One region of the Pseudomonas sp. P5_109 genome, then DNA from elsewhere that is predicted to be linked to it. Evidence: predicted binding sites of a transcription regulator. Region 1 holds the regulator's gene; each other region holds the start of a gene.

Region 1 (10,299 bases):
TATCCACGCACGGCTTGTAGTTCAGACGCTCGTCACCCGGGAGGATTTTCACCGCGCCACGGCCGTCGATCATCATCTGCTTGCCACCCGGTGCCAGCAGCGCCAGGCCCGGACGCAGGATGTCGCCATCCTCGGCTTCCTTGACGCTGATGCGGCAGAGCTTGTCCAGGCGTTCGGCGAAGGCCTTGGTGAAGGCCGCCGGCATGTGTTGAACCAGCACGATCGGCGCCGGGAAATTGGCCGGCAACTGAGTCAGGACCCGCTGCAGGGCGACCGGTCCGCCGGTGGAGGTGCCGATGGCAACCAGCTTGTAGTTTTTGCGTTTTGGCGCAGGTGACGACGGGCTGGCCGCATGCGTACGCGCAGGGATCGGTGCCGGAGCCGGACGCACGGGCGCGCTGCTGCCAAAACTGCCCACGCTCGAAGGCGCGGGCATCGGGGCTGGCGCAGCGACAGGTGCTGGAGCGCTGTAGTGACTGACACGACGATTACTGCGCGAGATGCTCAGGATCTTCTCGCACAGCAGTTGCTTGACCTTCTCGGGGTTGCGCGAGATGTCTTCGAAGTTCTTCGGCAGGAAGTCCACCGCGCCGGCATCCAGCGCATCCAGGGTGACCCGGGCGCCTTCGTGGGTCAGCGAGGAGAACATCAGGACCGGGGTCGGGCAGCGTTGCATGATGTGCCGCACGGCGGTGATGCCGTCCATCATCGGCATCTCGTAGTCCATGGTGATCACGTCTGGCTTGAGCGCCAGTGCCTGATCGATCGCCTCTTTGCCGTTGGTCGCCGTGCCGACGACCTGGATGTTGGAATCCGCTGAAAGAATTTCCGAGACGCGGCGGCGGAAAAACCCCGAATCGTCCACCACCAGGACCTTGACTGCCATAAACACTCCATTAGATGGAGCGAGGCCAGGCGCCCCGCTCCACCAGAATCAAATACGCCGTGTGGCGTAACGCTTGAGCATGCTCGGAACATCGAGAATCAGCGCGATGCGGCCGTCACCGGTGATGGTGGCGCCGGACATGCCCGGAGTCCCCTGGAGCATTTTGCCCAATGGCTTGATGACCACTTCTTCCTGGCCCACCAGTTGATCGACGACAAAGCCGATCCGCTGCGTGCCCACCGAAAGGATCACCACGTGGCCCTCGCGCTGCTCTTCGTGAGCGGCGGAGCTGACCAGCCAGCGTTTGAGATAGAACAATGGCAGCGCCTTGTCCCGCACGATTACCACTTCCTGGCCGTCCACGACGTTGGTGGTCGACAGGTCGAGGTGGAAGATCTCGTTGACGTTCACCAGCGGGAACGCAAACGCCTGGTTGCCGAGCATGACCATCAGCGTCGGCATGATCGCCAGGGTCAGCGGCACTTTGATGACGATCTTCGAACCCTGGCCCTTGGCCGAGTAGATGTTGATCGAGCCATTGAGCTGGGAAATCTTGGTTTTCACCACGTCCATGCCCACGCCGCGACCCGATACGTCGGAAATCTCGGTCTTGGTCGAGAAACCCGGGGCGAAGATCAGGTTGTAGCATTCGGTATCGCTCAGGCGATCGGCGGCATCCTTGTCCATCACACCGCGTTTTACCGCGATGGAACGCAGGACATTCGGGTCCATGCCTTTGCCGTCGTCGGAGATCGACAGCAGGATGTGATCGCCTTCCTGCTCGGCCGCCAGGATCACCTTACCGCCACGGGCCTTGCCCGAGGCTTCGCGCTCTTCCGGCGACTCGATGCCGTGGTCGACCGCGTTGCGCACCAAGTGGACCAGCGGGTCGGCCAGGGCCTCGACGAGGTTCTTGTCGAGGTCGGTTTCTTCGCCGACCAGTTCCAGGTTGATCTCTTTCTTGAGCTGGCGCGCCAGGTCGCGAACCAGGCGCGGGAAGCGCCCGAAGACTTTCTTGATCGGTTGCATCCGGGTCTTCATGACCGCGGTCTGCAGGTCGGCCGTGACCACGTCGAGGTTCGACACGGCCTTGGACATGGCTTCGTCGCCGCTGTTGAGGCCCAGGCGGACCAGGCGGTTACGCACCAGCACCAATTCGCCGACCATGTTCATGATCTCATCGAGGCGCGCAGTGTCGACGCGTACGGTGGTCTCGGCTTCGCTCGCCGGTTTTTCCGCCGGTGGCGCGGCCGGAGCGCGGGACGATGCCGGTGCAGCAGCCGGGGCGGCAGCGGCTGCCGGGGCTTCGGCTTTTGGCTCCGGGGCCTTGGCGACCGGTTTCGGCGCCGCGGCCTTGGCTGCCGGTGCCGCAACAGCCGCATTCGAACCATTGGCCACAGTCGCGGTGCCGACTTCGCTGAACTTGCCCTTGCCGTGCAGTTCGTCAAGCAGCGCTTCGAACTCGTGATCGGAAATCAGATCGCTGCCGGCCGCCGCGGCGGTAGGTGCTGCAGGTGCAGGCACCGAAGCAATGGCCGATTCCAGCGCCTCGACGGCGAAGTTGCCCTTGCCGTGCAACTGGTCGAGCAGTGCTTCAAATTCGTCGTCAGTAATATCGGAACTGTCGCCCGCCGCTTTCGGTGCTTCTGGCGCAGCCGGAGCCGGCGCAACCGCATCGACGGCGAACTGGCCTTTGCCGTGCAACTGATCGAGCAACGACTCGAACTCGGCATCGGTGATTTCATCGCTGGCAGCGGTATCGCTGACCGGCGCAGACACAGCCGCCGGCGCCTCGGCCTGGGCCTTGACGGCATTCAGCGAGTCCAGCAACTGTTCAAATTCATTATCGGTAATGTCGCCCGAATCGGCTTCAGCCACCGGCGCTTCGACCACGGCGGCAACAGGCGCAGAGGCCACCTCGTCAGCCGACTGCGGCTCGGCCAGACGGGCCAATGCCGCCAGCAGTTCAGGCGTTGCAGCCGTGATCGGGCCACGCTCGCGGACTTCGCTGAACATGCCGTTCACCGCGTCCAGCGCTTCGAGAACCACGTCCATCAGTTCCGAATCGACGCGACGCTCACCCTTGCGCAGGATGTCGAACACGTTCTCGGCGATGTGGCAGCACTCCACCAGCTCGTTGAGCTGGAGGAAGCCGGCGCCCCCTTTTACAGTGTGAAAACCGCGAAAAATTGCATTGAGCAGATCCGCATCATCCGGACGGCTTTCCAGCTCGACCAGTTGCTCGGACAGTTGCTCTAGAATCTCGCCGGCCTCAACCAGGAAATCCTGAAGGATCTCTTCATCGGCGCCGAAGCTCATTAAGGGGGTGCTCCTACAGGTCTAAAAACCCAAAAAACCTAAAATGCTAAAACTCTAGAATCCCAGGCTGGATAACAAATCGTCCACATCGTCCTGACCGGACACAACGTCTTCTCTTTTATCGGCATGAATCTGCGGACCTTCACCCTGAGAGAGATGTTTTTGTGGATCTTTTTCAGCAAGCATCGCTTCACGGTCATGTTCGATGCCCGCAAAGCGGTCCACCTGGCTGGCCATGAGCACGAGCTTGAGCAGGTTGCTTTCAACTTCGGTGACCAACTGGGTCACGCGCTTGATCACTTGCCCCGTGAGGTCCTGGTAATCCTGGGCGAGCAGGATGTCGTTGAGGTTGCCCGACACCGCGCGATTGTCCGTGCCGCTGCGTGCCAGGAAGCCGTCGACCCGCCGGGCCAATTCACGGAACTCCTCGGCGCCGACTTCACGACGCATGAAGCGTCCCCAGTCCGTACTCAAGGCCTGGGCCTCATCCGCCAGGCTGTTGACCAGAGGCGTGGCACTTTCCACCAGATCCATGGTGCGATTGGCTGCGGCCTCGGTCAGCTTGACCACATACCCCAGGCGCTCGGCGGCATCGGTGATCTGCGACACTTCTTCGGCTTGCGGCATGTGCGGGTCAATCTGGAAATTGACGATCGCGCTGTGCAGCTCGCGGGTGAGCTTGCCCACCTCCTGATACAGGCCGCGGTCACGGGTCTGGTTGAGCTCATGGATCAATTGCACCGCGTCGCCGAACTTGCCTTTTTCAAGGCTCGCGACCAATTCGACGGCGTGTTTTTTCAGGGTCGACTCGAAATCGCCCAATGAAGATTCGTTATTGCCCATAGCTCCCCCGTGGCGCACTCATCAACCGATGCGTTCGAAAATCTTCTCGATTTTTTCTTTCAACGCCTGGGCCGTGAAGGGTTTGACCACATAGCCGTTAACGCCGGCCTGGGCCGCTTCGATGATCTGCTCACGCTTGGCTTCAGCGGTCACCATCAGCACCGGCAGGTGCTTGAGCTTCTCATCGGCACGCACGTGGCGCAGCAGATCGATACCGGTCATGCCAGGCATGTTCCAGTCCGTTACCAGAAAGTCGATGCTTCCGCTGTTGAGCACCGGAATGGCGGTAGTGCCATCGTCGGCCTCGACGGTGTTGGTGAACCCAAGGTCACGCAGCAGGTTCTTGATGATCCGCCGCATCGTTGAGAAGTCATCAACGATGAGGATTTTCATGTTCTTGTCCAATTCGACCTCCAAGCAGTCTTAAACGCGCCCAGCACCTGGACGCGCCATTTCAATCAATCCGGCAAAGCACTCAATGACTGTATGGAGCACAACAGATCGAGACCGGGGTAGTTCAACACCACACCAGCCTCGTTCGCAGTGTCCCCACACTGCCTTCAGCGCGCTCGCCACTCCCCCAAACGCCCCCGCAAACGGGCCGCGCACTGGCTGTGTAACTGGCTGACCCGCGATTCGCTGACCCCCAGGACCTCACCGATTTCCTTGAGGTTCAACTCTTCGTCGTAGTACAGCGCCAACACCAGTCGCTCACGCTCCGGCAAATTGGCAATCGCATCCGCCAGCGCAGCCTGGAAGCGTTCATCTTCCAGATCGCGTGACGGCTCGAGATGAGCACTCGCGCCATCCTCGTGCAGCCCTTCGTGTTCGCCGTCCTGCAACAGGTCGTCGAAACTGAATAAGCGGCTGCCCAGCGTGTCGTTCAAAATTCCGTAGTAATCGTCGAGACTCAATTGGAGTTCGGCCGCAACTTCGTGATCTTTAGCGTCACGGCCGGTTTTCGCTTCAATCGAGCGAATAGCGTCGCTGACCATGCGCGTATTGCGGTGAACCGAACGAGGCGCCCAGTCCCCCTTGCGCACTTCATCGAGCATGGCGCCGCGGATTCGAATGCCCGCGTACGTCTCGAAACTGGCGCCTTTGCTGGCGTCATATTTGGTAGACACTTCAAGCAGGCCGATCATCCCGGCCTGGATCAGGTCTTCGACCTGGACACTGGCCGGCAAGCGCGCCAGCAAGTGGTAAGCAATGCGTTTAACCAGCGGCGCGTAACGCTCGATCAGCTCGTACTGCGCATCACGAGCTGATTTTTTGTAGAGGTTGTAACCGCTGGCTGTCATAGCACAGGTCCTGCTGTCTGCTGCACGAGACGCTCGACGAAAAACTCCAGGTGCCCGCGCGGGTTGGCCGGCAGCGGCCAGGTATCGACCTTCTGCGCGATGGCCTTGAACGCCAGCGAGCACTTGGAGCGCGGGAACGCCTCGTAGACAGCGCGCTGCTTCTGCACGGCCTTGCGCACGCTTTCGTCGTAAGGCACCGCGCCGACGTATTGTAGGGCGACGTCGAGGAAGCGATCCGTGACCTTGGTCAACTTGGCGAACAGGTTGCGCCCTTCCTGCGGGCTCTGGGCCATGTTGGCCAGGACGCGGAAGCGGTTCATGCCGTAGTCGCGATTGAGCAACTTGATCAAGGCGTAGGCATCGGTAATCGAGGTCGGCTCGTCGCACACCACCAGCAGTACTTCCTGGGCTGCGCGAACGAAGCTGACGACCGACTCACCAATGCCCGCGGCGGTGTCGATCACCAGGACGTCGAGGTTGTCGCCGATATCACTGAAGGCCTGGATCAGGCCAGCGTGTTGCGCAGGGCTCAGATGAACCATGCTTTGTGTGCCGGATGCGGCCGGAACGATACGAATGCCGCCTGGTCCCTGCAGCAGTACATCGCGCAGTTCGCAGCGGCCCTCGATCACGTCGGCCAGGGTACGTTTGGGTGTCAGGCCCAGCAGAACGTCGACGTTCGCCAGTCCCAGGTCGGCGTCCAGCAGCATGACGCGCCGGCCAAGCTCGGCCAAAGCCAGGGACAAGTTCACTGACACGTTAGTTTTCCCGACGCCACCTTTGCCGCCGGTCACCGCGATCACCTGTACGGGATGCATGCTGCCCATGTTATTTCTTTACCTTGTCTTGCATAGACGGAGGCCACATTACTGGCTGCGCGTTCACAAACGGAACAATGCATGGCAGACCATCGATGTAGGTACAAAAACGATTCATTATTACCTCAGCCAACCTGCTTGGTCGGGCTGTGGTAGATGTCAGCGAACATGTCAGCCATGGCTTCCTCGCTGGGTTCTTCCTGCATTTGCACGCTGACGGCGCGACTGACCAACTGATGACGGCGCGGCAGATGAAGATCATCCGGAATCCGCGGACCATCGGTCAGGTACGCCACCGGCAGCTCATGACTGATGGCCAGGCTCAACACCTCGCCCAGGCTTGCCGTTTCATCCAGTTTAGTCAGGATGCAGCCAGCGAGCCCGCAACGCTTGTAACTATGATAAGCGGCGGTTAGAACCTGTTTCTGGCTGGTGGTTGCCAGGACCAGATAATTTTTCGCGCGGATGCCACGACCGGCCAGACTCTCAAGCTGCATGCGCAGGGCCGGATCGCTGGCCTGCAGGCCGGCGGTATCGATCAGCACCACGCGCTTGCGCAGCAATGGCTCCAGCGCCTGCACCAGGGACTGGCCCGGATCGACGTGGGTCACCGACACATTGAGAATGCGCCCCAGGGTCTTGAGCTGCTCCTGGGCACCGATGCGGAAGCTGTCCATGCTCACCAGCGCAATGTTCTGCGCGCCATACTTGAGCACGTAACGGGCCGCCAGCTTGGCCAGGGTGGTGGTCTTGCCCATGCCGGCAGGACCGACCATGGCGATCACACCGCCCTCTTCCAGTGGCTCGACTTCCGGGGTAACGATCATGCGCGCCAGGTGCGCCAGCAGCATGCGCCAGGCCTGACGGGGCTCCTGGATTTCAGTGGTCAGCGCCAGCAAATCGCGCGACAGCGGGCCAGACAGGCCAATACGTTGCAGGCGACGCCAGAGATTGGCCTGGTCCGGACGGCTGCCTTGCAGCTGATTCCAGGCCAGGGACCCGAGCTGGACTTCCATGAGTTCGCGCAGGCTGTTGAGCTCGAAACGCATCGAGTCGAACGCGCGCGGGTCCACGCCAGCGGATGCCGGTGCAGCGGCCGGTGCGGGACGACGAGGTTCGGCGTACGTTGGTTCGATCAATGGTTCGGCGGCGGTCAACGGCAGGCCGGCGAACAACTGACGGTTGGTGCTGTTGTCGCTCTCGCCCTCGCCACGCAGGCTCAATTCGGCCTGGGCGGTGACGATCCGCGACTGCGTCTTGCGCAGCTCGTCTTCGAGTTCCATGTTCGGAACACGCGGCGCCAGCGCCGACAATTTGTAGTCCAGCGCAGCCGTCAGCTCGACCCCGCCGGCGATCCGGCGGTTGCCGATAATGGCGGCATCAGCGCCCAGCTCATCGCGAACCAGCTTCATGGCCTGACGCATATCGGCGGCGAAAAAACGCTTAACTTGCATAAACCACTACCTCAGCCGTTGGGCCCTACTGTCGCAACGATGGTCACTTGCTTGTTGTCAGGGATTTCCTGATAAGCCAACACGTGCAATCCCGGGACTGCGAGCCGGCCAAATCGCGAGAGCATCGCGCGAACCGGACCGGCCACCAGCAGAATCACCGGTTGACCTTGCATCTCCTGGCGCTGCGCCGCGTCGATCAGCGAGCGCTGCAGCTTCTCAGCCATGCTTGGCTCCAGCAGAACACCCTCTTCCGAGCCTTGCCCTGCCTTCTGCAGACTATTGAGCAATATCTGTTCCAACCTTGGCTCCAGCGTGATAACTGGCAGCTCCGACTCAGTGCCTACAATGCTTTGCACGATTGCGCGGGATACGCCAACCCGCACGGCAGCCACCAACGCGGCGGTATCTTGACTCTTGGCGGCATTGTTGGCGATGGCCTCGGCAATGCTGCGGATGTCACGCACAGGCACTTGTTCGGCCAGCAGCGCTTGCAGGACCTTGAGCAGCTGCGACAGCGAAACCACGCCCGGCACCAGCTCCTCGGCCAGTTTCGGCGAGCTTTTGGCCAGCAATTGCATGAGTTGCTGCACTTCTTCGTGACCGATCAGTTCACTGGAATGCTTGTAGAGTATCTGGTTCAGGTGGGTTGCCACTACTGTACTGGCATCGACCACCGTATAACCGAGGGATTGCGCCTGGGCGCGCTGGCTGATTTCGATCCAGACCGCCTCCAGGCCGAAAGCCGGATCTTTGGCGGTAATGCCGTTGAGCGTGCCGTAGACCTGCCCCGGGTTGATCGCCAGCTCGCGATCCGGGTAAATCTCTGCCTCGGCCAGGATCACCCCCATGAGGGTCAGGCGATAGGCGCTTGGCGCCAGGTCGAGGTTGTCGCGGATATGCACCGTCGGCATCAGGAAGCCCAGATCCTGGGACAGCTTCTTGCGCACCCCCTTGATCCGCGCCAGCAACTGGCCGCCCTGGTTGCGGTCCACCAGCGGAATCAGGCGATATCCCACTTCCAGGCCGATCATGTCGATGGGTGTCACGTCATCCCAGCCAAGCTCCTTGGTTTCCGCGGCGCGGGCCGGCGACGGCAGCAACTCCTGCTGGCGCTTGACCTCTTGCAGGGCCTGCACCTTGGCGACGTTCTGCTTTTTCCAGAACAGGTAGGCGCCACCGGCCGCCAGGGCCGCCATGCTCAGGAACGAGAAGTGCGGCATGCCGGGCACCAGGCCCATGACCGCCATCAAACCGGCTGCTACCGCCAGCGCCTTGGGCGAAGCGAACATCTGCCGATTGATCTGCTTGCCCATGTCTTCCGAACCGGAAGCACGGGTCACCATGATCGCCGCCGCTGTCGATAACAACAGTGATGGCAATTGCGCCACCAAACCGTCACCGATGGTCAGCAGCGCATACACCTTGCCGGCGTCGCCGAAGGTCATGCCGTGCTGGAAGATACCGACCGCCATGCCGCCGATCAGGTTGATGAACAGGATCAGCAGGCCGGCGATGGCATCACCACGGACGAATTTGCTGGCACCGTCCATCGAACCGTAGAACTCGGCTTCCTGAGCGACTTCCATCCGGCGCAGCTTGGCCTGGTTCTGATCGATGAGGCCGGCGTTGAGGTCGGCGTCGATCGCCATTTGCTTGCCGGGCATCGCATCGAGGGTGAAACGCGCGCTCACCTCGGAAATCCGCCCCGCGCCCTTGGTGACCACGACGAAGTTGATGATCATCAAGATCGCGAAGACCACGATACCGACCACGTAGTTACCGCCGATCACCACCTCGCCGAAGGCCTGGATCACCTTGCCGGCGGCCGCGTGGCCGTCCTGGCCGTGGAGCATCACCACTCGCGTGGAGGCCACGTTCAACGCCAGGCGCAACAGCGTCGCCACCAGCAGAATGGTCGGGAACACCGCAAAATCCAGCGGCCGCAAGGCGTAGACGCACACCAGCAGCACGACGATGGACAGGGCAATGTTGAAGGTGAAGAACACGTCGAGCAGGAACGGCGGCACCGGCAGCATCATCATCGCCAGCATGACCAGCAGCAACAGCGGCACGCCCAGATTGCCTCGACTGAGGTCGGCAATGTTGCTGCGGGCACTGTTGATTAACTGAGAGCGATCCACCGGTATTCCCCGTTCCTTTAAAGCAAACTTTTGACGCCTGAAGCAGGCTCGGGGCGGCTACTGCAAGAAGCTTTCCAACTTTTGCGAAGGGGCGAAACAGAGGGCTTTCGCTGGCCGCGACCGCTTGAATTTGCGCCGGCCTAATAGTCGGTTAATGCACCCCCTCCAACATCGCGCGCCACGATGCAAATCGACAAGACCTTGAATAGGAGGAAGGCAACGATGCCGAAGGCAAAAACCACGGAATACACCAACACCGCCAAGTGGCTGCACTGGGGCATGGCACTTGTCTGGATGAGCAGTTGGACGCTGGGGATCCTGGCCACGCACTGGCGAGATGAACTGAACCCCCACCACGAACTCACTTTTTTGCACAAGGCATTGGCTAGCACGCTGCTTTTCATGATTGTCGCGCGAGTTGCCTGGCGCCTGAAGCATCGGCCTCCAGCGCTGCCAGAGCATATGAGCGGACTGATGAAGCAAGGCGCGATGATGGGGCACATCCTGCTTTACGCCATTGCGCTGATTGGCTTGCCT
Region 2 (10,299 bases), 3.2 Mb from region 1:
TGTCTGGCCGCATCTCGCTTATCAACTTTCGAGTCGCTCGGTTTTTCCCTACAAGGCCGAACGCCGCAATCTACTTTACGATTCGCTGTGCGGTGGTTTTTGGGTCGCGACGTTCCAGTTCAATCCGCTTTGCACCGTGACCATTCTGGCGATGATGGCGATGAACAATGTCGCCGCCGGCGGCCAACGGATGTTCCTGTTGGGCAGTCTGAGTCAAGTGGCGGGCGTGATGATTGCCTGGTCGCTGTTCGGCGCGGCATACACCCTGTCGACCACGCAACTGCAGATTTGGGCGTGCTTGCCGATGTTGACGCTCTACCCGTTGGCGTTGGGCATGGTCTGCTACCAGTTGGCGATCAAGTTGTCGGAGCATAAACGTACACTGAGCGCTTTGAGCCGCACCGACAGTTTGACGGGGCTCCTCAACCACGGCGCCTGGAAGGACTTGCTGCAAATGAAGTTTCGCGAGTGCAGCCAGCGTCAGCAGCAGGCCGCCATCGCACTGATCGACATCGACCATTTCAAGGCCATCAATGACACCTACGGTCATATCATTGGCGACTCGGTGTTGCGCCAGTTAAGCATCGAGCTCAAATGCAACCTGCGCGAAAGCGATCTGGCCGGCCGCTATGGGGGTGACGAGTTTTGCGTGATCCTGCCCAACATGCCGCTGAATCAGGCCATGGACGTTATGGAGCGATTGCGCAAAGTGTTGCAAGACTATCGACATCGGGAAGTGCCGAAGCTGCGGGTCAGCCTGAGTATCGGCCTGGCGGCTTACCAACCGTCGTTTACCGATGCAATGGCCTGGCTCGATGACGCTGACAAAGCCCTCTACACCGCGAAAAACACCGGGCGCAACAAGGTCAGTGTCAACCCAAGCAACATCGGCCTGGAAACGTCGGCCGTATGATGGCAATAGCTTGGCGATTGCGCTGCTCGAATGACGCTGAGGCTATAGTGAGCCTCAGTCCCAGCGCCAGACAGAGAGCATCATGACCACCACCCGCCACGAAACCACCGCCCCCGTCGATCACCTGCGTTTCCATCGCAAGCATGCCCACTTGGCGCCGACCTTCGGCAATGACAAGTTTGCCCTGCGCGCCGAAGCCTTTGCCCGGTTCTTTGGCACCCCGACCTTTCTCGGCGCACAAACGCTGATCGTTGTGGTCTGGGTGTGCCTCAACCTGTCCGGCTTCACCCACTTCGATGCGTACCCATTCATCCTGCTCAACCTGGCTTTCAGCCTGCAATCGGCCTATGCCGCGCCATTGATTCTGTTGGCCCAGACTCGTCAGGCTGCGCGGGACAAAGCCCAATCCGATGCCGATGCGCAGCACCGCGAAGCGCTGGCGATCGCCAACAGTGAGCGGCAGGCAGAAGCCGCAAAAAACACCGCGCAACTACTCGAACTGCTGGAGCAGAACACCCGCCTCACGGAGATGACCAAGTCCCTCACCGAGCGCATCGAAAACCTGACCACAGAAATGCATCAACATTTCGTGCGAAAGGACGTGCCAAAGACCTGAACGGTTTCACGGCAGTTTCAATGCCCGCCCCAGCTCATCGAACAGCGTGACCACCGAGCGCAAGGCGCGGCAGTCGGGACGAGTCAGCAGCCACAGCGCGGTGTCGTATCCGTGCAGCGGCTCGCCCAGTGGCCGTAATCCGTCACCGATCAAGAAATCCGGCAGTGCCGCGACACCCAGCCCCGCCCTGACCAGCTGGGTAACCGAAAGCATGCTGTTGCAGCGATAGCCTGGCGTTACACCCGGCAAGGCTTGGCGACGCCAGGTAACGGTCGGGTGATCGGGCAGGAAGTCATCCGGGGCGATCCAGGTCAATGAGGCCAGGTCTGTGGTGTTGACCGTTTGCAGATAGCGTTCGCTGGCGCATACGCGGTAGGAAATATCCGCCAATCGCCGTCCTACCAAATGCTCCGGTGGCGTGCGGGTCAGGCGCAGGGCGATATCGGCATCCCGACGGCTGAGATTGGCAAAATCATTGGACGTGCTCAGTTCGAGCATCAGCGCCGGATAGTTCGGCATGAACTGCGCCAGCGCCGGCAACAGCAAACCTTGCAGGACCGAGTCGGTGCAGGTCAGGCGCACAATGCCGCTGATCACTTCACCGCCCTGCTCCACACCGATGCGCGCCGCCTCCAGAGCCTGCTCGGCACGTTCGGCCTGTTCAGCCAGGGACTGCGCCAGGGTGGTCGACAGGTAACCGGCGCGGCTTTTTTCGAACAGTTGCTGACCCAGCGCAGCCTCCAGCCGGCGCACCGCTCGAAACACCGTCGAGACATCCACCTTGAGCAGTTGCGATGCCCGGACCAGAGACCCGCCGCGTACCAGCGCGAGGATCAGGGCCAGGTCCGGGTAGTCCAGTCGATAGTGCGTCGCTGCATTGATCACTTGGGGAAACGCCAATATTGAATGCGTGAACGCCAATCTATAGTGGGCACCAGGAATCAACAAGTGCAGAGGCCTCTCATGGAAACCCGCCCGATTCGCATCGCCTTGATCGGCGATTACGACCCGCAAGTCACCGCCCACCAGGCCATTCCCATCGCCCTCGAAAGAATCGCCGCACACACTGGCCTGAACCTGCAATGGCACTGGCTCGCCACCGATGAAATCCACGCCGGGACACCACTGCGCACATTTGATGGCTTCTGGTGTGTACCGGCCAGCCCCTACCGCAACATGGACGGTGCATTGCTGGCGATTCGTTTTGCCCGCGAACAGCAGCGACCTTTCCTCGGCACCTGCGGCGGATTTCAACACGCGGTGCTGGAATATGCGCGCAATGTGCTGGGCTGGTCGGACGCCGAACACGGCGAAACGGCGCCCGATGCAACTCGGGCGCTGCTGACACCGCTGACGTGCGCGCTGGTGGAGGCGGTCGATACCATTCATTTAGATGAAGGCTCGTTGATCGCCCAGGCGTACGAAAGTACCGAGATACGTGAAGGCTATCGCTGTCGCTATGGGGTGAATCCACAATTCGAAGGGGAGCTGCTCAAGCGCGAATTGCACGCCGTCGGCCACGATGCGGAACACGGACTGCGCGTGGTCGAACTCAGCGGTCATCCGTTCTTTGTCGCGACCTTGTTCCAACCCGAGCGAACGGCGCTCAAGGGCGTCTTGCCGCCGTTGGTTGGCGCCTTTGTCGAAGCCTGTGCGGGGCGCTCAGCATGATCGCCGATACGCCAGCTGCGCCTTATTACGCGGTGATTTTTACCTCTCTGCGCACCGAGGGTGACCAGGGTTACGCCGCAGCGGCCGCACGGATGCTGGAGCTGGCCCGTGAACAGCCGGGGTTTCTCGGGGTGGAATCGGCTCGGGGCGAGGATGGGTTGGGAATAACCGTGTCGTACTGGGCCAGTGAAGCGGCGATTCTGGCGTGGAAGCATCATCCGGAACACACGGCGATTCGCGAGCGTGGGCGCTCGACCTGGTATGCGCGGTGTAAAACGCGGGTGTGCCGGGTTGAGCGGGCCTATGGGTTCAGCTTGTAAATGATGCGGTGTGCTTGAGGCCGTCTTCGCGGGCAAGCCCGCACAGTGTCTTGTGTCACACCCAAGATCCCTGTGGGAGCGGGCTTGCCCAGGAAGAGGCCAGAACGGTCAACGCAAAACGATCAACCCTGCACCAGACTGCGAACCGCCGCAATCTCCGGCACCTCCACCCGACTCATGTACACCCGCAATGGCTCGGTGATGTTGATCCGGTCATCGATGTTCTGGTCCAACAACAACCGAATCAATTCGCGCTTGAGCGTCATGGTCTGCCCGGGCCCCGCGACCCAGACGAATTCGCTGGTCGGGATGATGCCGTCGTCCGCCACGTCCATGCCGAATGAATCTTCGCTGAAGCGCACAATGTAGTGGCCGGTCTTGCGATTGAGGCCGACGAAGCCTTTGAGTTGGTCGGCAGCCTGGCAGATGAGCTGGGAAGTGATGCGCATGTTAAACCCCGCAATGGTGATCATTGGTTTGCACGCAGGGCCTGCGTCTCCCTCTGCCGGGGAAATTGCAGCGCCCCAGCGTACTGCAAACGGGCGCACAAAAGCGCTGACGAACATCAGCTTTAGACAACTTTATGTCGGTCTCGCGATAGCGCCTGCAAAGATGAATTGTTAAAAGGGACCGCTCACTCATAACGAAAGGAACTCGAGCATGCCGGCAACCTTTACTAAAAGTGCCTTGTTACTGAGCCTGTTGCTGGGCCTCGGCCAGGCACAGGCCGCCAGCGAACCCACTCCCACGGCGTTGGCGACCCGTTTGGGTATTCCACATCCAGCGGTGATCGCCCACCGTGGCGCGTCTTTCGATGCACCGGAATCCACCGCCGCCGCCTACAAGACTGCCCTCGACCTGGGCGCCGACTACCTGGAAATGGATCTGCAGCGCAGCAAGGATGGCGTGCTGTTCGCCTTGCACGACAACAACCTGCAACGCACCACCGACGTCGCCAGCAAATTCCCCGAGCGCAAGGACAGCCCCGCCAATGCGTTCACCATGGCCGAACTGAAAACCCTGGATGCGGGCAGCTGGTTCAATGCCGCGTACCCGGATCGCGCACGTCCTGCCTTCGCCGGCCTGAAGATTCTGACCCTTGATGAAATCATCGACATCGCCGAGGGCAACGCCCTGCACAAGCCCGGCCTGTACATCGAGACCAAGGAGCCTAAGCAGTTTCCCGGCATCGAACACGACCTCAAGGAAAAACTCCACGACCGTGGCTGGCTGAGCCCGAGCGCTTCGAAACAGGCGAATGGCGAGCTGGCGGTCGGCCTGGGCAAAGGCAAGGTGGTCCTGCAGACCTTCGAGAAGAACAGCCTCGAACTGCTGCAAAAGGAAATGCCGACGGTGCCCAAGATCCTGCTGTTGTGGGTCGGTGAAGGCAGTATCGAACCCAAGTCCAAGGTGACCTTTGCCGAGTCCGGCGAAAAGGATAAAGCCGCCTACTACGCCAAGCAGGAACCGAAGGATAAAGCCGAATTCCAGCGCTGGATCGACTACGCCAAGGCCCAGGGTGCCATCGGTACCGGCCCGTCCGCCGCACTGACCCAGGGTGGCGACCAGAGTTACTCAGACCTGGTGCAACCGTGGATGAACCAGTACACCCACGATCAAGGCCTGCTCGTGCACGTCTACACCATCGACGATGCGGTGGACTACCAGAAAGTCATGGACGCCGGTGTCGACGGTATTTTCACCAATCGCGCCAGTGAGTTGTTGAAGTTTTATAAACGTCCAGCGCCGGCGAGTGTGGCGCAGGTGCTACAGAACAACGGCTACTGATCCAGAGACGCGCAAAACCCTGTGGGAGCGGGCTTGCTCGCGAAGACGGAGTGTCAGTCACCACCATTGCTGAATGACAAACCGCTTTCGCGAGCAAGCCCGCTCCCACAGGTTATGTATTTGTGTTTGTGTGTCCGAACACAGTCCCACAGGAGTTGATGCAGGACATGTAGAGGGATTTAAGGGTGGATTAAGTTACACAAGCTAACCTGATCTCACTTAAACGGATCACCCAAGGAAAGAAGCCCATGAAGACCCTGACTGCTTTGTTTACCGCTGCAACCCTGACGCTCACCGCGGGCCTGGCCCAGGCCGATGTCCGGGTCGATGAGATCCCGCAACTGGTCAAGGACGGCAAGATCAAGCCGCTGGAAGACCTGAACAAGATCGCGCTGGATCTGCACCCGGGTGCAACGATCACCAAAACCGAACTGGACAACCACTTCAACGGTTACGAGTACGAGATCGAGCTGCGTGACGCCAAGAACGTCGAGTGGGATGTGGACATCGATGCCTCCAATGGCAAGGTCCTGAAAAACAAACAGGACAAGTAATCCTGAAACACACAAAAGCCGCACGACTCAAAACTCGTGCGGCTTTTGTGCATTCTGGATTCAAGCGCTCAGGCGCGCCGTCACCTCGTTCAACTGACCCGACAAGCCATGCAGGTTGTTGCTGGCCGCTTCGGTGCGCTGCACGTTGTCCAGGTTGGTGCTGGCGATGCTGGTGATCTCGGTAAGATTGCGCGAGATGTCTTCGGCCACCGAAGTTTGCTCTTCAGCGGCAGTGGCGATCTGGCGGTTCATGTCGCGGATGGCTTCCACGGCCAGGGTGATGCGTTCGAGCATGGCGCCAGCCTCGGTCACTTGCTGCACGCTTTGTTCGCTGCGCGACTGACCGCTTTCAATGGCCTGGGCCGCTTCGATTGCACCGGTCTGCACGGTCTGGATGATCTGGTTGATCTCGATGATCGACGCCGCCGTGCGCTGGGCCAGGCTGCGCACTTCATCGGCCACCACCGCGAATCCGCGTCCGGCCTCACCGGCGCGGGCCGCTTCGATGGCCGCGTTGAGCGCCAGCAGGTTGGTCTGTTCGGCGATGCCGCGAATCACTTCCAGGACCTTGCCGATGCGCCCGCTGTCGGTTTCCAGTTGGCGGATGACCGTGGCGGTGTTGGCGATTTCGCCGCGCATCTGGGTGATGGTGTGGATAGTGCCCTGCATGACTTTTTCGCCCTGCTGGGCGGACTGGTCGGCATCATCGGCGGCCCGCGCCGCTTCGGCGGCATGACGGGCGACTTCCTGTGCCGTCGCGGACATTTCGTTCATCGCCGTGGCCACCTGATCGGTGCGGTTGAACTGCTCGTTGGTGCCGCCGGCCATCACGGTGGCTATCGAATTCAGCTCGCCGCTGGCACTGTCCAGGTCCGACGCGCTGCGTTGTAAACGGCTGAAGGTTTCGGCGAGGAAATCGCGCAGGGTATTGGCGGCCATTGCCAGTTTGCCCAACTCGTCCTGGCGGGTGCTGGCCACGCGCTCGGCAATACGTCCTTGGCTGAGTTGCGCCACGTATTCGATCAGTTTGCGGATCGGTTCGACCAGATTGCGGTTGACCAGCCACAGGCTCAGCAGGCCGATCAGCCCCCCCGAAACCAGCATCACGACCAGCCCCAGCAACACCGTGCGATCGGCGCTGGCACTGATCAATGTCGATTGCTCGGCGCCCTGCTTGCGCAACTCGCTGACCAGTTCGCTCATTTGATCGCTGGTGGCGCGGTCCACGCCCTTGACCGCCGTGTCGCCCGCCGTCGGATCACCACCGGCGGCCACGAACGCGTCCCGACCCTTCTGATAGGCCGCACCCAACTGGCGATGTTCGTCACGCAAGCGCTCGATGCGGTTCTTGAGTTGCGGCTCGATGCCCTTCTGCGCGGCCAGTTCGCCGAGAATGTTTTGCACATCGCGCTGACGGTCTTCGAATTGCCCCCAGTACTTGCTCAAATCCGCCGGTTGCTTGCCGCGCAACAAGACGTTTTTCCACTCCTGTACCTGCACCTTGAATTGCAGGTTGGCTTCATCGATCAATTGCGAGGTATGCAGCGGGCCTTCGATCAGATTGGCGTAGTTCTGCACGCCGCTGGACAGGAAGTGAAAGCACGCCAGGGCGATCAACAGCATCGCCAGCAGGCTGCCGCTCAGCAGGGCGAGAATTTGCGCTCTCAGGGACTTTTGCAAAAGCATCGGAGGGTACTCATGACAGGAATGAGGCACGCCCGGTAAGGCGTGAAAGGTGTCCGGACATCCCTGTCTGCGGTCCCGGCTGATCGCCGGCGGCGCGCAACTTAACCCAAGCGTGATCGGCGTGCCAGAGCGGTTCTTGAGAAAATCCCGACCGCCGGTAGAGCAATCGTTTTGGTTTTTTTCCCGTCACAAAAACGTCATCTCGCCTTGCGATCATGCCGCTCAAGTGAACCTGTAAAACACGCGACAGGCGCCTCCCCTTGCGAGTCCTCATGAACCACAGCATCGATCAAAGCCATCGCGACACGGATCTGTTCGGCCTGCTCTACGGTTTCAGCTTTCGCCCCGGTGAACCCGGTCGGGAAATCAACTCGGCCGAGGCCTTGCACTATCTGCGACAACCAGAGAGCGACGAGCAATTTCTCTGGCTACATCTGAACCTCGCACATGCCGCGTGCGAACGCTGGATGAAAAGTCATCTGGAATTGCCCGAGGAGTTTTTCGAGGCACTGCACGAAGGCTCGCGTTCGACGCGCATCGAGCATGTCGATTCGGCGCTGCTGGCGGTGGTCAACGACGTGGTGTTCAACCTCAGCAACATGGTCTCGTCGGATGTTTCGACGCTGTGGGTGTGCGCCCGCAGTCGGCTGATCATCAGTGCCCGTCTGCAACCGCTGCACTCGGTGGACAAATTGCGCTCCTCGGTGAAGGCCCGGGAATGCTTTCGCTCCCCGCTGGAGCTGCTGGTGCATTTGCTGCGCGACCAGGGTGAAGTGCTGACCCAGATCGTGCGCAAGACCAGCCAGAGCGTGGACCTGATCGAAGACCAACTGCTGTCCTCGCGGCTGTCGACCAACCGCGCCGAACTGGGCGCCAATCGCCGGGTGCTGGTGCGTTTGCAACGGTTGCTGGCACTGGAGCCCGGCTCATTGCTGCGCCTGCTCAACCGGCCGCCACAATGGCTGCAAAAGGAAGACGTCAAGGAGCTGCGCAAATCCACCGAAGAGTTTGCGCTGATCATCAACGACCTCACGGCACTGGGTGAGCGGATCAAGCTGTTGCAGGAAGAGATCGCCGCCAACATCAACGAACAGACCAACCGCACGCTGTTCACCCTGACGGTGGTGACGGTGCTGGCGCTGCCGATCAACATCATTGCCGGCTTCTTCGGCATGAACGTCGGCGGCATTCCGCTGGCCGGTGATCCGGAGGGTTTCTGGATCCTGGTGGCGCTGGTCGCGACCTTTACCGTGATTGCCGGGCGCTGGGCATTTCGCAAGCAGCGGGATTATTGAGCCCCCGTCCTCACCTGACACTAATCAACTGTGGTGAGGGGGCTTGCCCCCGTTCGACTGCGCAGCAGGCGTAAATCTGATGACTGTGGTGACTGGTTTTGGGGTCGCTTCGCAACCCGACGAGGGCAAGCCCCCTCGCCACAAGGTTTTGCATGCCCCCCAGGCAATGTGTGGCGATTCAGATCAGCGGCCCTGCAAAAAACCCAAACACTGACCCAGAGCACTCTCCCTGTAACAATTGGCAACGATTATCACTGATACACCTCCCTCCTCAGGAATGTCCGTGATGGCTACGCCCTCCTTCACCGCCGCCCCGGCACCGGCCAGTAGCGCCAAACCGCAATTCGACAAGAAACCCGGCCTGATCACCATCGTGGTGTTTGTTGCAGTGCTGGCCATCGGCTTGTTGTTTACCGCCTACAGCCTGATGCACGACATGAACGAACTCGGCACGGTGGTCACCACCTGGACGCCATTCCTGTTGCTGGGCGTGGCGCTTTTGATTGCCCTGGGCTTCGAGTTCGTCAACGGCTTCCATGACACCGCCAACGCGGTGGCCACGGTGATTTACACCCACTCGCTGCCGCCGAATGTTGCGGTGGTCTGGTCGGGCTTTTTCAACTTCCTCGGGGTGCTGCTGTCCAGCGGCGCGGTGGCGTTCGGCATCATCGCCCTGCTGCCGGTGGAGCTGATCCTGCAAGTCGGCTCGTCCGCCGGTTTTGCGATGATCTTCGCCCTGCTGATCGCCGCGATCCTGTGGAACCTCGGCACCTGGTGGCTGGGCCTGCCGGCCTCGTCATCGCACACCCTGATCGGCTCGATCATCGGCGTCGGCGTGGCCAACGCCCTGATGCACGGCCGCGACGGCACCAGCGGCGTGGACTGGGCGCAAGCCACCAAGATCGGCTACGCACTGCTGCTCTCGCCCCTGGTCGGCTTTGGCTGTGCCGCGCTGCTGTTGCTGGCCCTGCGCGCGTTCGTCAAGAATCGTGCGCTGTACAAGGAGCCCAAGGGCGAGACCCCGCCGCCATGGTGGATTCGCGGCCTGCTGATCCTGACTTGCACCGGTGTGTCGTTTGCCCACGGTTCAAACGACGGCCAGAAAGGCATGGGCCTGATCATGCTGATTCTGGTGGGTACCCTGCCAATGGCGTACGCATTGAACCGCACCATGCCGGCCGATCAGGCCTTGCAGTTCGCGGCGGTGGCCGAAGTCACGCAGCAAGCGTTGGTCAAGGCCGCGCCGCTGCCAGCGCCAGCCGACCCGCGCCCGGTGCTGTCCGAATACGTGCGCAGCAAGGAAGCGACCCCGCAACTGGTGCCGGCGCTGGCCGCACTGACCGGCAGCATCGGCGCCGAGGTCAAGGGTTACGGTTCGCTGTCGAAAGTCCCGGCCGAGGCCGTGGGCAACGTGCGTAACGACATGTACCTGACCAGCGAAACCATTCGCCTGATG
Region 3 (10,299 bases), 3.3 Mb from region 1:
CCGCGTCACCGCCGTCAGGTAGTGATCGCGTCCGGTGCCCTTGGGTGGCGGATGGATCTCCTCCCAGTTCATGTTGACGATGCGTTCCACCGAGCGGACCAGGAAACCCTGGGTCTTGGTGTTGTACTCCGTGATGATCACGAAGGGGTTGTTCTTGTCCTTCAAAGCACCGGAGCCGGTCGCCATCGCCAGATCAAGGATCGGAATGGTCGCCCCCCGGATGTTCGCCACGCCGCACACGACAGGACTGGACTTGGGCATCAGCGTCAGTTTGGGGCATTGCAGCACCTCCCGAACCTTGAAGACGTTGATCCCGTATAGCTGCTGGCCGTCGAGACGGAACAACAACAGCTCAAGGCGATTCTGCCCCACCAGTTGCGTGCGCTGGTTTACCGAATCCATTACACCAGCCATGCCCAGACTCCTACACCAACGCCAAGTGTTGTTGCGACGCACCTTCATCACTGAACGGCACGGCGCTTGCTTTTTTAATCGTTATGAACACAGAACCGACATTTTTTCGACGCCTGATCACACCCTATCGCAAATTACTCGGCGTGCTGGCGGCTGTTTGCCTGTTCAACGTTGGCAGCCCTGCCCTTGCTGACGCGGTTACCTTGCCTGACATGCTTATCGGCGTCACTCAGGGCTTTCTTGAATTCACCGTAGAAGACTATCTGGCTACCAGTCAAACGGAAGGTCGCTACGAGATCGAGGTCAAGCAGCTTGATCCGCGCATGCACATGCCGATGTGCGACAAGGAATTGACAGCAACGCTGGAGAGTCCCAAGCCACTGGGACGGGTCACGGTCAAGGTGCGCTGCGAGGGCGCCTCCCCCTGGACCGTGTTCGTACCCGCTCAAGTCCGCCTGTTTCGCGATGTCGTGAGCACCGCCCGGCCACTGCGCCGCGCCGCCATTGTCGAGCCTGGCGACGTGGTGCTGCGCGAGCGCGATATCAGCCTGATCAGCCAGGGCTACCTGACCTCCCTCGACCAGGCGATCGGGCAGCGACTGACCCGACCAATGGTCGCCGACCAGGTAATTACCCTGGTGCATATCGAACAGGCCGAGGTTATCCGCAAGGGTGATCAGGTGGTGATTACTGCCCGCAGCGGTACGCTCAGCGTGCGAATGCCAGGCGAAGCCCTGTCAAACGGCAGCCTGAGCGAACAGATACGGGTGAAAAACCTCAACTCCCAACGGGTCATCAAGGCGCAGGTCATGGCGCCAGGGCAGGTGGAAGTGTCCATGTAAGGCTCTCTGCTCATCAGAATGTGGCGCTTGCCGCGGCTGTTCCCTAGACTGTGCTCCATGCAGGGCAAGCGCTGACGCGCGCGAGGTTCATTGATAAATGAGCCTAAAGTTTTCCAGGGAATGGCCGAAACCATGGCAAGCGTCCAAATTCCCAGAGGTTTTTTATCATGGTCATCGATTTCAGCCGATTGAACAGCTCCTCGTCCCTTACGGGCAGTACACGTACCAGCGCCAGCAAGGAAAGCGCCGAAACCGGCAAATCCGCGCCGCTGGAGTCCGCGGCCGAACAGGCCGGTACCGTCAAAAGCGGGGAATCGGTACATCTCAGCAATGAGGCTCAGCAGTTGCAGAAGGTCACCGACAAGCTGCGCGATCAGCCCGCCGTCGACAACGCCCGCGTGGCCGAGTTGAAAGCAGCGATTGCCGATGGCAGCTATAAAGTCGACAGCAACCGCGTAGCCAGCAAACTGCTCAACTTCGAAGCCCAGCGCTAGGCCACCGCCGGCGCCAGGCTTTTGGACGCTTAAAACCCAAGGCCAGCCATGCACGACACTAATCTACTGCAACTGATCACCGACGACTTTGCTCCAGCGCAACACTTGCTGGAATTACTGCGCACCGAATCCCTCGCCTTGCATGGCCGCGACCTGCCATTGCTCGAGGACATCCTGGCGCAGAAACAGGCATTGATCGTCCTGCTCGAACAGCATGGCCGCAAGCGCAGTGAAATTCTCGCCAGCCTCAACCTGCCGACCAACCGCGGCGGTCTTGAGCAATTGGCCGGCCAGTCGAGCATTGGCGACCAGTTGCTGGCGCAAAGTGACGTGCTGACCGATCTCCTGGCCCAGTGCCAGGCCATCAACGCCAACAACGGTCAATCGATCCTCACTCAGCAGGCCGCTACGGCCACCCAGCTGAAAATCCTCAATGGCGGTGAAACCCCGGCGCTTTACGATGCCAGCGGAACATTCTCCAAGCTTGCTAAGCCGAGGCCGCTCAGTCAGGCTTAGGCCGCTCGATGAGCCCGCTCTATCCAAGACGCGAAAGATGCTGGCAAAATGCTGGCCAGTCGTAGTCAAATTTTGTCTGGAGATTGATTAACCGTGTCCAATGCCTTATCCGTGGATGATTCGCCGCAGCCACCCAAGGTGCTCTCCACGCCCTTGGAAATCTCCAGCAACCTGCGCCAGCTGCTCGAAAGCCATGACCCGCTGATCATCACGTTCCACGAGCGCAGCCAGCGCTTCCAGAGTTATCTGGTGGACCTGGACCGTGACAGCAACATGATTGCCCTGGACGAAATGATCCCCCGCGATGGCGAACGCTACCTGATGGCCGGCGAACCATTCAGGGTCGAAGGCTTCCACGAAGGCGTGCGCATCGCCTGGGAAAGCAACGGCCAATTGACCATCGACGAATCCGGTGGCAGCCGCTGCTATCGCGGCCCCCTGCCCGATGAAGTCTCGTACCACCAGCGCCGCAATGCGTTCCGCGCGGCGTTGAAGCTGGCACAACTGGTCAACGTCAACCTCGACGGCGAAAAGCTCAAGGCGCCCATCAGCGGCAAGCTGCTGGATATTTCCGCTACCGGGTGCAAATTGCGTTTCGACGGCGACATCACCGGCAGCCTGCAACTGGGCCAGGTTTACGATCGCTTCAACGCCGACCTGCCCTTTGGCAAGATGACCGCTCCAGTCGAGTTGCGTTACCTGCACTTCGAAGAAAGGATCTCCACTACGTTCGCCGGCGTTCGCTTCCACAACATGAGCGGACTGGTGCAGCGTCAGGTCGAACGCTTCGTCTACCAGTTGCAGCGCGAAGCACGTCGGTTCGACAAAGACGACATGTAACAGAGCGCCAACAAAAAACGGGCAGTCCCTTGCGGTGACTGCCCGTTTTTTTATGCCCTGGATTTAAGGCCTGGCCTCACTGAAGTTAGGGTCCCGCCCTGTATCAGGGTCTTGCGGTGGTTGATCGGTTTCAGCTTCGGTTACATCAGCCTCAGGTTCTGATTCAGGCTCTGGCCCGGCACTCACCGGGTTTTGCATCTGATCCTGCACCACCTGCTCATCAACACGCGGGTCGAGGCAAGCCACCAGTGGTGAACTCGTCATGTTGTCTGGCATGGCCACGTGATGCAGCGGCGCATCTTCCACCTGATGCAGGTTGGTCACCGCTTTCGGGCGAATCCGCCACACCAGCACCAACGCAAAGAAACTGAAGAAGGCATACAGCATCTGGCTGCCGAACAGCTTCATCAGCACACCAGCCACCAGCGGCCCGATACTCGCGCCAACACCGTAGGTCACCAGCAACATCGCCGTCAGGGACACCCGGCGATCGCCTTCGACGTGGTCGTTGGAGAACGCTACTGCCAACGGATACAGGCAGAACTGCACCAGCGAACAGATAAAACCGGCAATAAACAGAACCTCAAGCGGCACCTGCGGCATGATCGCCAGCGGCAGTGCAGCCAGGGCCAGGCTGAAAGCGAAACTGCGGATCAACACAGCCCGATCGTAACGGTCGGACAACCAGCCCAACGGCCACTGCACCAGCAACCCGGCAAAAATGCAGCTACCCATGAACAGACCGACCTGCTCCGTGGATAACCCTTGCTGCGAGGCATACAGCGGCGCCAGACCGTAGAACGAACCGACGATCAGGCCCGCCCCGAGCACCGTGCTCAATGACTGCGGCACGCGCTTGATAAAGAACCGTGGCTCCATGGGTGCCGGATGCAAGGGTGCCGGGTGAATCCGGCGGGTCAACGCCACGGGCACCAGGCACAGGGCGAAACACAGGGCGACCAGCATCAGCAGCTCCAGCCCCAGCGCCGGGTGCATGACCAGAATCAGTTGCCCCATGACCAGGCCCAGGTAAGAGGCAATCATGTAGCCGCTGAACACCAACCCGCGCTGCTTGGCCTCGGCCTGCTCGTTCAGCCAGCTCTCGATCACCATGTACTGGCACATCATGCCGAGGCCGACGATCACCCGCAGGAACAACCAGGCCGGCAGCCAATCGATCAGGCCATGCCCCAACACCGCCGCGCCGACGATCCCGGCACAGGCCGAATAGGCCCGGATATGCCCGACCCGGGCAATCAACCGGTGACCGATCTTGCCCCCCAGCACCAGGCCGAAGTAGTTGGCGGCCATCAGCGCACCAACCCACAGGCTGTCGACATGGTCGGCAGCCAGGCGCAGGCCCAGGTAGGTACTCAACAGGCCCGAGCCGATCAACATCATCAGCGAGGCGAAATACAGCGCTCGAAAGGATTTCCAGATTTGGCGCATCGGCGTTCCGAGCGGCTCCTTGCAGTGAGAATCGGCTATCGCTAAACGATAGCCGGATGTCGACGGATCGTCAGGCCTGGGCGGCTAAAACACGCCGTTCCCAGGGAGTAATTTCATCGTAGAAGCTGGTCAGTTCCAGGGTCTTCGAGGCGATGTAGCCTTCGATGAATTCCGTACCGAACAGTTCCTTGGCCAACTGGCTACGTTTCAGACGCTCCAGTGCCGCATGCAAGGTACACGGCAACGAAAGATTGTCCGGCACCTGGAACTCACCCTGGATCGGCGCGCTCGGTTCCAACGCGTTCTCGATGCCATGCAAACCCGCCGCCAGGCTGGCGGCAATCGCCAGATACGGATTGGCATCGGCCCCCGGCAAGCGGTTCTCGACCCGACGGGCCACCGGCAGGCTGGCCGGAATACGCAGGCCAGCCGCACGGTTGTCGTGGGACCAGCAGGCATTATTCGGTGAGGCGTATGGGTGGCACAAGCGCTGGTAGGAGTTCACGTTCGGCGCAAACAACGCAGTGAAGTCGGCCATGCAGGCCTGCTGACCGGCAATGAAGTGCCGGAAGATGGCCGTCTCCTGCCCCGCCTCATCACTGAATACGTTACGCCCCGAATCAATTTCGACGACGCTCTGGTGAATATGCATCGAACTGCCCGGCGTATGCGCCAACGGCTTGGCCATGCACACCACGCTCAGGCCGTGCTTGAGGGCAACTTCCTTGAGCAAGTGCTTGAACAGGAACGTCTGGTCAGCCAGCAGCAATGGATCGCCGTGCAGCAGATTGATCTCGAACTGGCTCACGCCCATCTCGTGCATGAAGGTATCGCGAGGCAAGCCCAGGGCCGCCATGCACGCGTAGACCTCATTGAAAAAGGGGCGCAGCCCATTGTTGGAGCTGACGCTGAACGCCGACTGACCGTCCTCGCGACGACCGTCCAGCCCCAGCGGCGGCTGGAACGCCTGAGTCGGATCGGTATTGGGGGCGAAGATAAAAAACTCGAGCTCGGTTGCCACCACTGGCGCCAGGCCGCGAGCGGCGTAACGGGCGATGACCGCCTTGAGCTGGCCACGGGTCGACAGATTGGAGCTGGTGGTCGTGCCCAGTTCATCCGCGTCGCAAATGGCGAAGGCCCGTGGTGGGTTGCTCCAGGGCAGGCGATGGATTTGTGCAGGGTCCGGGATCAGCGCCAGATCACCATCATCGCTGCCGTAAAACCGCGCTGGCGGGTATCCGCCCATGATGCATTGCAGCAGCACACCCCGCGCCAGCTGCAAACGTCGACCGTCGAGAAAACCCTCGCTGGTCATCACCTTGCCCCGTGGAACGCCATTCAAATCCGGCGTGACACATTCAACTTCATCAATGCCCGTCAATCGCTGCGCGAGTGAACTCAGGCCAACGGTCGTCATGACGCTATCCTTGTTATTGTGCGGGCCGCGAACGGCGACCGTACAAAATAGGCTCCGCGTGTTCGGAATTTCAAGCAGCGTCGATAAATATGCTACCTGTCAGGGCAGGTACAGGCGGAACACACCACCACCCAACGGTCCGCCATTGCTGATTTCGGTACGCCCGCCGACGCCGTTGCGTTGATGCAACGCGGCAATACGCCCGGCAAAGTACAGGCCCAACCCGGTGCTGCCGGTGGTTTGATTGATGCCCTGCACGTAATCGGCCTGACGCTCGATCATCTGCGCCGGATACCCCTGGCCATCGTCATTGATGGTCAACACCAACTGCCCGGCTTCGTCGCTGACGCTGATCAGAACGGCATGCCGTGCAAAGCGGATCGCGTTGTTGATGCAGTTGGCCAATACCGACGCGATCAACTCACGGTCGAAGAAACCCAGCGGGCTCAACGGGTCCACTTCAAAGGTAGCCATGATGCCGCGGCTGGCGAACACTTCCTGATGGCAAGCCAGTTGCGCTTCGATGAAGTCGTCCAGTTCATGGTAGGCCGGCTGCAACGGCAACCGGTTGACGCCAAGCTTATACAGCCCCAGCAACTGCACCAGCATGCCGTTGAGGTGGGCGAACTCGAAGTCGATCACGCCCTGCTCCGGCGTCTGTTGCGCCGACGCCGGCAACCGCGCCAGCCACTGGCTGTGGGCCTGCATCAGCATGGCCAGCGAGTTCTTCATGTCGTGCACGGTAGAAGCGATTACCGTGGAGAAATCCAGTGCCTGCTCATTGTCATTCATTGGCCAAACGCCTTGCTTTTAAGCTTCTGATAACGCGGATAGCGCGCGTCGGAGTCGGGCATCAGGCCGACCATTTTCAGGCAGGTCCGGCATTCTTCCAGCTCGGCCGAAGGAGCGCTGGTATCGGTGCCGTGCAACAACGACTGCGCCAGGTTCAGGGCAATACTGATGTTCTTCGGTTGCATCGCCAGGGCTTTGCGGAACACCTGCCGGGCCTCCACCAGATTGCCGGTCTTGTACACGCGCACACCTTGACGGTTGAGTTCCGCGGCGGCGTTGCCGGAATTGAGGATGTTCGGGTCGTCGGTCTGCTTGGCGATGTCCTTCATGACCGCCGGATCGTCGCCGTAGATTTCCACGCAGTTTTTCAGCATCGCGGTGCCGGCTTCGGTCTGCCCGAGCATTTTCAGCTGCTTGGCCACCAGCAACGCCGCTTCGGCGCTCATGAATTGCTCCATGCCATCGAGGCGCAACAGCGCCTGCTCGGTGAGCTTGTCAGCCGTTTCCGCATCATTGATCAGCATGCTGGTGGCCTTCATCAAGCGCGCACGAATTTGCAGGCCAGGGTCGCCAGGGTTGTCCTTGGCCACTGCGCTCAGCGTGGTATTGATTTCCAGTCGGGTGCGGGTGTCCAGCCCCCTGTCGCTGCCCTTGCTGATCAAGGCATGAGCCAGGCCGAGGTTGCTTTCAGGATCCTTGAAACGCGACTGCGCGCCTTGGGCTACAGCCTGACGATAGGCTTTGGAGGCGGTGTCAAAGTCCTCGTTGGTCATCGCCAGCTTGCCGAGCATCGCTTGCCGGCGCACCGCCAGCGGCGACAAGCGAATCGCCTCTTCCAGAACGCGCTGCGCACCCTTGGTGTCGCCTTCGGCGACCAGCACGTCAGCCATGCCGTCATACAGCGACGGCATCATCGGGAAGACTTTCAGGGCTTTCTCGTAAATGCCTTTGGCCTGCCCGACCTGGCCGCGTTTGAACAGCAACTTGCCCAACCCGGCAAACGCCCATGGCAAAGGACGGTCGGCAATGATGCCGTCGTACAGCCGCTCCAACGCTTCGTTCTGATTGAGGTCGCGCAGGGCATCGGCACGATAGCGCAGGCACAGGGGCGAATAGCGGATGTCTTGCTTGCACAGGGCGATGCAGGCGTTGAGCACCTCCATCGGTTTGCCCCGGTCGAGGGCCTGCAGGATCGGCTTGAGCAGGGTCTTGCGCTGCTCCAGGCGCTCCAGGCGCTGGGCCAGGCTGGAACGGTTGAACGGCTTGGTCAGGTAGGCATCGGGCTCATGCTCCAGCGCACTGAGCACCATGGCCTGGCTGGTTTCGGCGGTGACCATGACGAACACCGCTTCATGGCTGATCAGCTTTTCTTCCATCAGGTCTTCGAGCACCTGCTGGCCGTTCTTCTTGCCGTCGCCCAGATGAAAGTCCTGCAGGATGAAATCGTAGGCCTTCTGCGAACACATTTTCAGCGCCTGTTCGCCGGTATCGGCAGTGTCCACTTCCTTGACGCCCAGTTCGCGCAGCATCGACCTGACCGAACTGCGGAAGTCCGAGAAATCATCGACGATCAAAAAACGCTTTTGGTGATACGACAGCATCGAAGATTTCCAGGCAATTGTTAGAAGAAGAACCCAAAGGCAAATACACGGACGGACTCAGCTTCGCAGCCCCTGTTTTGGCGCGCAGATGATAACTGGTGGCACTAGGCTATCAAACACCTTCTCATAGAGATGAGCCCGCCCAAGCCAACCGCAAAAGACCAAGTGGCCCCTGACTGTCCGGGTTATCGGCCAACAATGGCGTTACCTTGAGAACCTTCCCCAACGCTTACCCTGAATAAGTAGAGGCGTTACTGAAAACGAGATATCGCGCACAAAAAAGCCCCGCCGGATGCAAATTTCCGACGGGGCTTTTCCGGACAGCAAAGTGCTGATGAATGATGGTGTCCCAGGGCAGGTTCGAACTGCCAACCTTCCCCTTAGGAGGGGGATGCTCTATCCAATTGAGCTACTGAGACACAAGTCGGCCGCGAAGAAACGCGACGCGATGGACGGCGTGCATGTTAACGGCCGGGCCTGCTTTTGTCATGTCGTCCGTAGGCTTTTTAAGTGTAGGCAGACGCCTCGGCCGGGCGCGGACTTGTTTACCGTGCAAATTGCATCACCTCAAAAAGCCATCATTGCAAAATGCAAGATCGAGCTTTCGCGTAAATATGTTAATTCATTGTTTTTAAAGAATTTAATTGCCGATAGACTCTGGCATGCGAGCTGCTTCTGCTGTTCTCCACAGAACAACGGAGGCCCGCCTCATGAACAGTGCCCTTTTACTCTCGAATGCAATCGCCCTGACGGTTTTGTTGGGTTTTCATTTTATCCCCGAGAGTGGTGCTACGCAGGTTGCCCAGCGGATGCCACATTACCTCCAACTGCAAAAAGCGCCGCAGTTGGCCGTGATGAGCGACCAGCACGGCTTTGTCAGCCAGGAGGTCAGCCAGGAAAACATCCCACTGCCGACTCCACCTGCCGAACGTTTGGTTTTTTGAATGACCCCCACCAGGAGCACAGCATGTCCAAATCAGCCGCGAGTTTCTTCATCCTCGCCTTGTCGAGTGGCATTTTTCATCTGTCATTGACCCAGGACATGGTCGTCACCCTCCCCCTGATCGCCTGTGGTGTATTCACTGCTTTGTTCGTGCTCGCATTGATTGCCGGGCGCAAGATCAAGTTTGATCCGGTGCTGCGTTAATCTTGGCTTGGCAGACCCGGTGCGAGGGCCTGCCATCCATCCCCAATTCAGCCCCTCTATACGACTCCCCCTAGTAAATCGGCCATTTGCCACTATTCTGTAGAGGTAAGGAACAGTGATCGAGTGCGCTGTTTCCTGCCCGCCGGACACCTTTCGTCGGGCGGAGAAAGCGCTAAGCGATACGGCCCGGTCGAACTTTTCAAACCAGTCCGCATTTCTGATAATTGGTGCTGGCATAACGCCTTTATCCAGTTCAATATTTGTCACAGAATTGACGCCAAGGATCTGGCTGGTTTGAGGCATGATGCGCGCCTCTATCAATTCAGGTTGAACATTTGGTCAGAGCGCTTGTCCTACCAGACATCCTGCGGCCAATCCCGAAAACCGCTCCCCTGAACTAACCGGTTAAATATATGCGCCCATTGAAACAGGCAATTTATTCCAGCCGTACGGCTGACAAGTTCGTCGTACGTCTGCCAGACGGAATGCGTGAACGCATTGCCGAGGTGGCTCGCAATCATCATCGCAGCATGAACTCCGAAATCATTGCGCGCCTTGAGCAGAGTCTTATTCAGGAAGGCGCACTGGGAGAAGAGTTGAGCATGCGCCTGGACAGCCCGGAGCTTTCCTTGCATGAGCGCGAGCTGCTGCAACGCTTCCGCCAACTCTCCCATCGACAGCAGAACGCCCTTGTTTCGCTGATCGCTCATGATGCTGAAATGGCCGCCGACGCGTCCTGATTCAGCCTGAAAGCTCAAGCCAGCCTGATCGCTGGCTTTTTTTTGGG

Evidence for each region. The regulator FliA, encoded in region 1, starts transcription of late flagellar genes. The targets are predictions, from matches to a motif close to CTAAAGTTTNNNNNNNNNNNGCCGNTAA.
Region 2: QMK54_RS24385 (methyl-accepting chemotaxis protein) is a predicted target of FliA. The motif match lies at 7,662-7,689, and genes of this name have one in related genera.
Region 3: flgM (flagellar biosynthesis anti-sigma factor FlgM) is a predicted target of FliA. The motif match lies at 1,360-1,387, and genes of this name have one in related genera.

Annotation. Positions count from the first base shown of each region.
Region 1 covers NZ_CP125380.1:1,782,341-1,792,639, reverse strand. The annotation lists gene QMK54_RS07975 (protein-glutamate methylesterase/protein-glutamine glutaminase) at 1-886, opposite strand, end outside; gene QMK54_RS07970 (chemotaxis protein CheA) at 935-3,205, opposite strand; gene QMK54_RS07965 (protein phosphatase CheZ) at 3,260-4,048, opposite strand; gene QMK54_RS07960 (chemotaxis response regulator CheY) at 4,070-4,441, opposite strand; gene fliA (RNA polymerase sigma factor FliA) at 4,609-5,349, opposite strand; gene fleN (flagellar synthesis regulator FleN) at 5,346-6,176, opposite strand; gene flhF (flagellar biosynthesis protein FlhF) at 6,293-7,621, opposite strand; gene flhA (flagellar biosynthesis protein FlhA) at 7,633-9,762, opposite strand; gene QMK54_RS07935 (cytochrome b) at 9,985-10,299, shown strand, end outside.
Region 2 covers NZ_CP125380.1:5,502,265-5,512,563, forward strand. The annotation lists gene QMK54_RS24345 (diguanylate cyclase) at 1-913, shown strand, start outside; gene QMK54_RS24350 (DUF1003 domain-containing protein) at 996-1,529, shown strand; gene QMK54_RS24355 (LysR family transcriptional regulator) at 1,536-2,477, opposite strand; gene QMK54_RS24360 (CTP synthase) at 2,493-3,200, shown strand; gene QMK54_RS24365 (antibiotic biosynthesis monooxygenase family protein) at 3,197-3,520, shown strand; gene QMK54_RS24370 (DUF2025 family protein) at 3,643-3,969, opposite strand; gene QMK54_RS24375 (glycerophosphodiester phosphodiesterase) at 4,181-5,308, shown strand; gene QMK54_RS24380 (PepSY domain-containing protein) at 5,557-5,862, shown strand; gene QMK54_RS24385 (methyl-accepting chemotaxis protein) at 5,923-7,548, opposite strand; gene QMK54_RS24390 (transporter) at 7,821-8,843, shown strand; gene QMK54_RS24395 (inorganic phosphate transporter) at 9,130-10,299, shown strand, end outside.
Region 3 covers NZ_CP125380.1:5,441,105-5,451,403, forward strand. The annotation lists gene QMK54_RS24075 (chemotaxis protein CheV) at 1-414, opposite strand, end outside; gene flgA (flagellar basal body P-ring formation chaperone FlgA) at 498-1,256, shown strand; gene flgM (flagellar biosynthesis anti-sigma factor FlgM) at 1,424-1,750, shown strand; gene QMK54_RS24090 (flagella synthesis protein FlgN) at 1,799-2,266, shown strand; gene QMK54_RS24095 (flagellar brake protein) at 2,360-3,106, shown strand; gene QMK54_RS24100 (MFS transporter) at 3,170-4,555, opposite strand; gene QMK54_RS24105 (glutamine synthetase family protein) at 4,626-5,870, opposite strand; gene QMK54_RS24110 (sensor histidine kinase) at 6,072-6,764, opposite strand; gene QMK54_RS24115 (tetratricopeptide repeat-containing response regulator) at 6,761-8,365, opposite strand; tRNA gene QMK54_RS24120 (tRNA-Arg) at 8,708-8,784, opposite strand; gene QMK54_RS24125 (hypothetical protein) at 9,076-9,309, shown strand; gene QMK54_RS24130 (PA3371 family protein) at 9,333-9,512, shown strand; gene QMK54_RS24135 (Arc family DNA-binding protein) at 9,926-10,252, shown strand.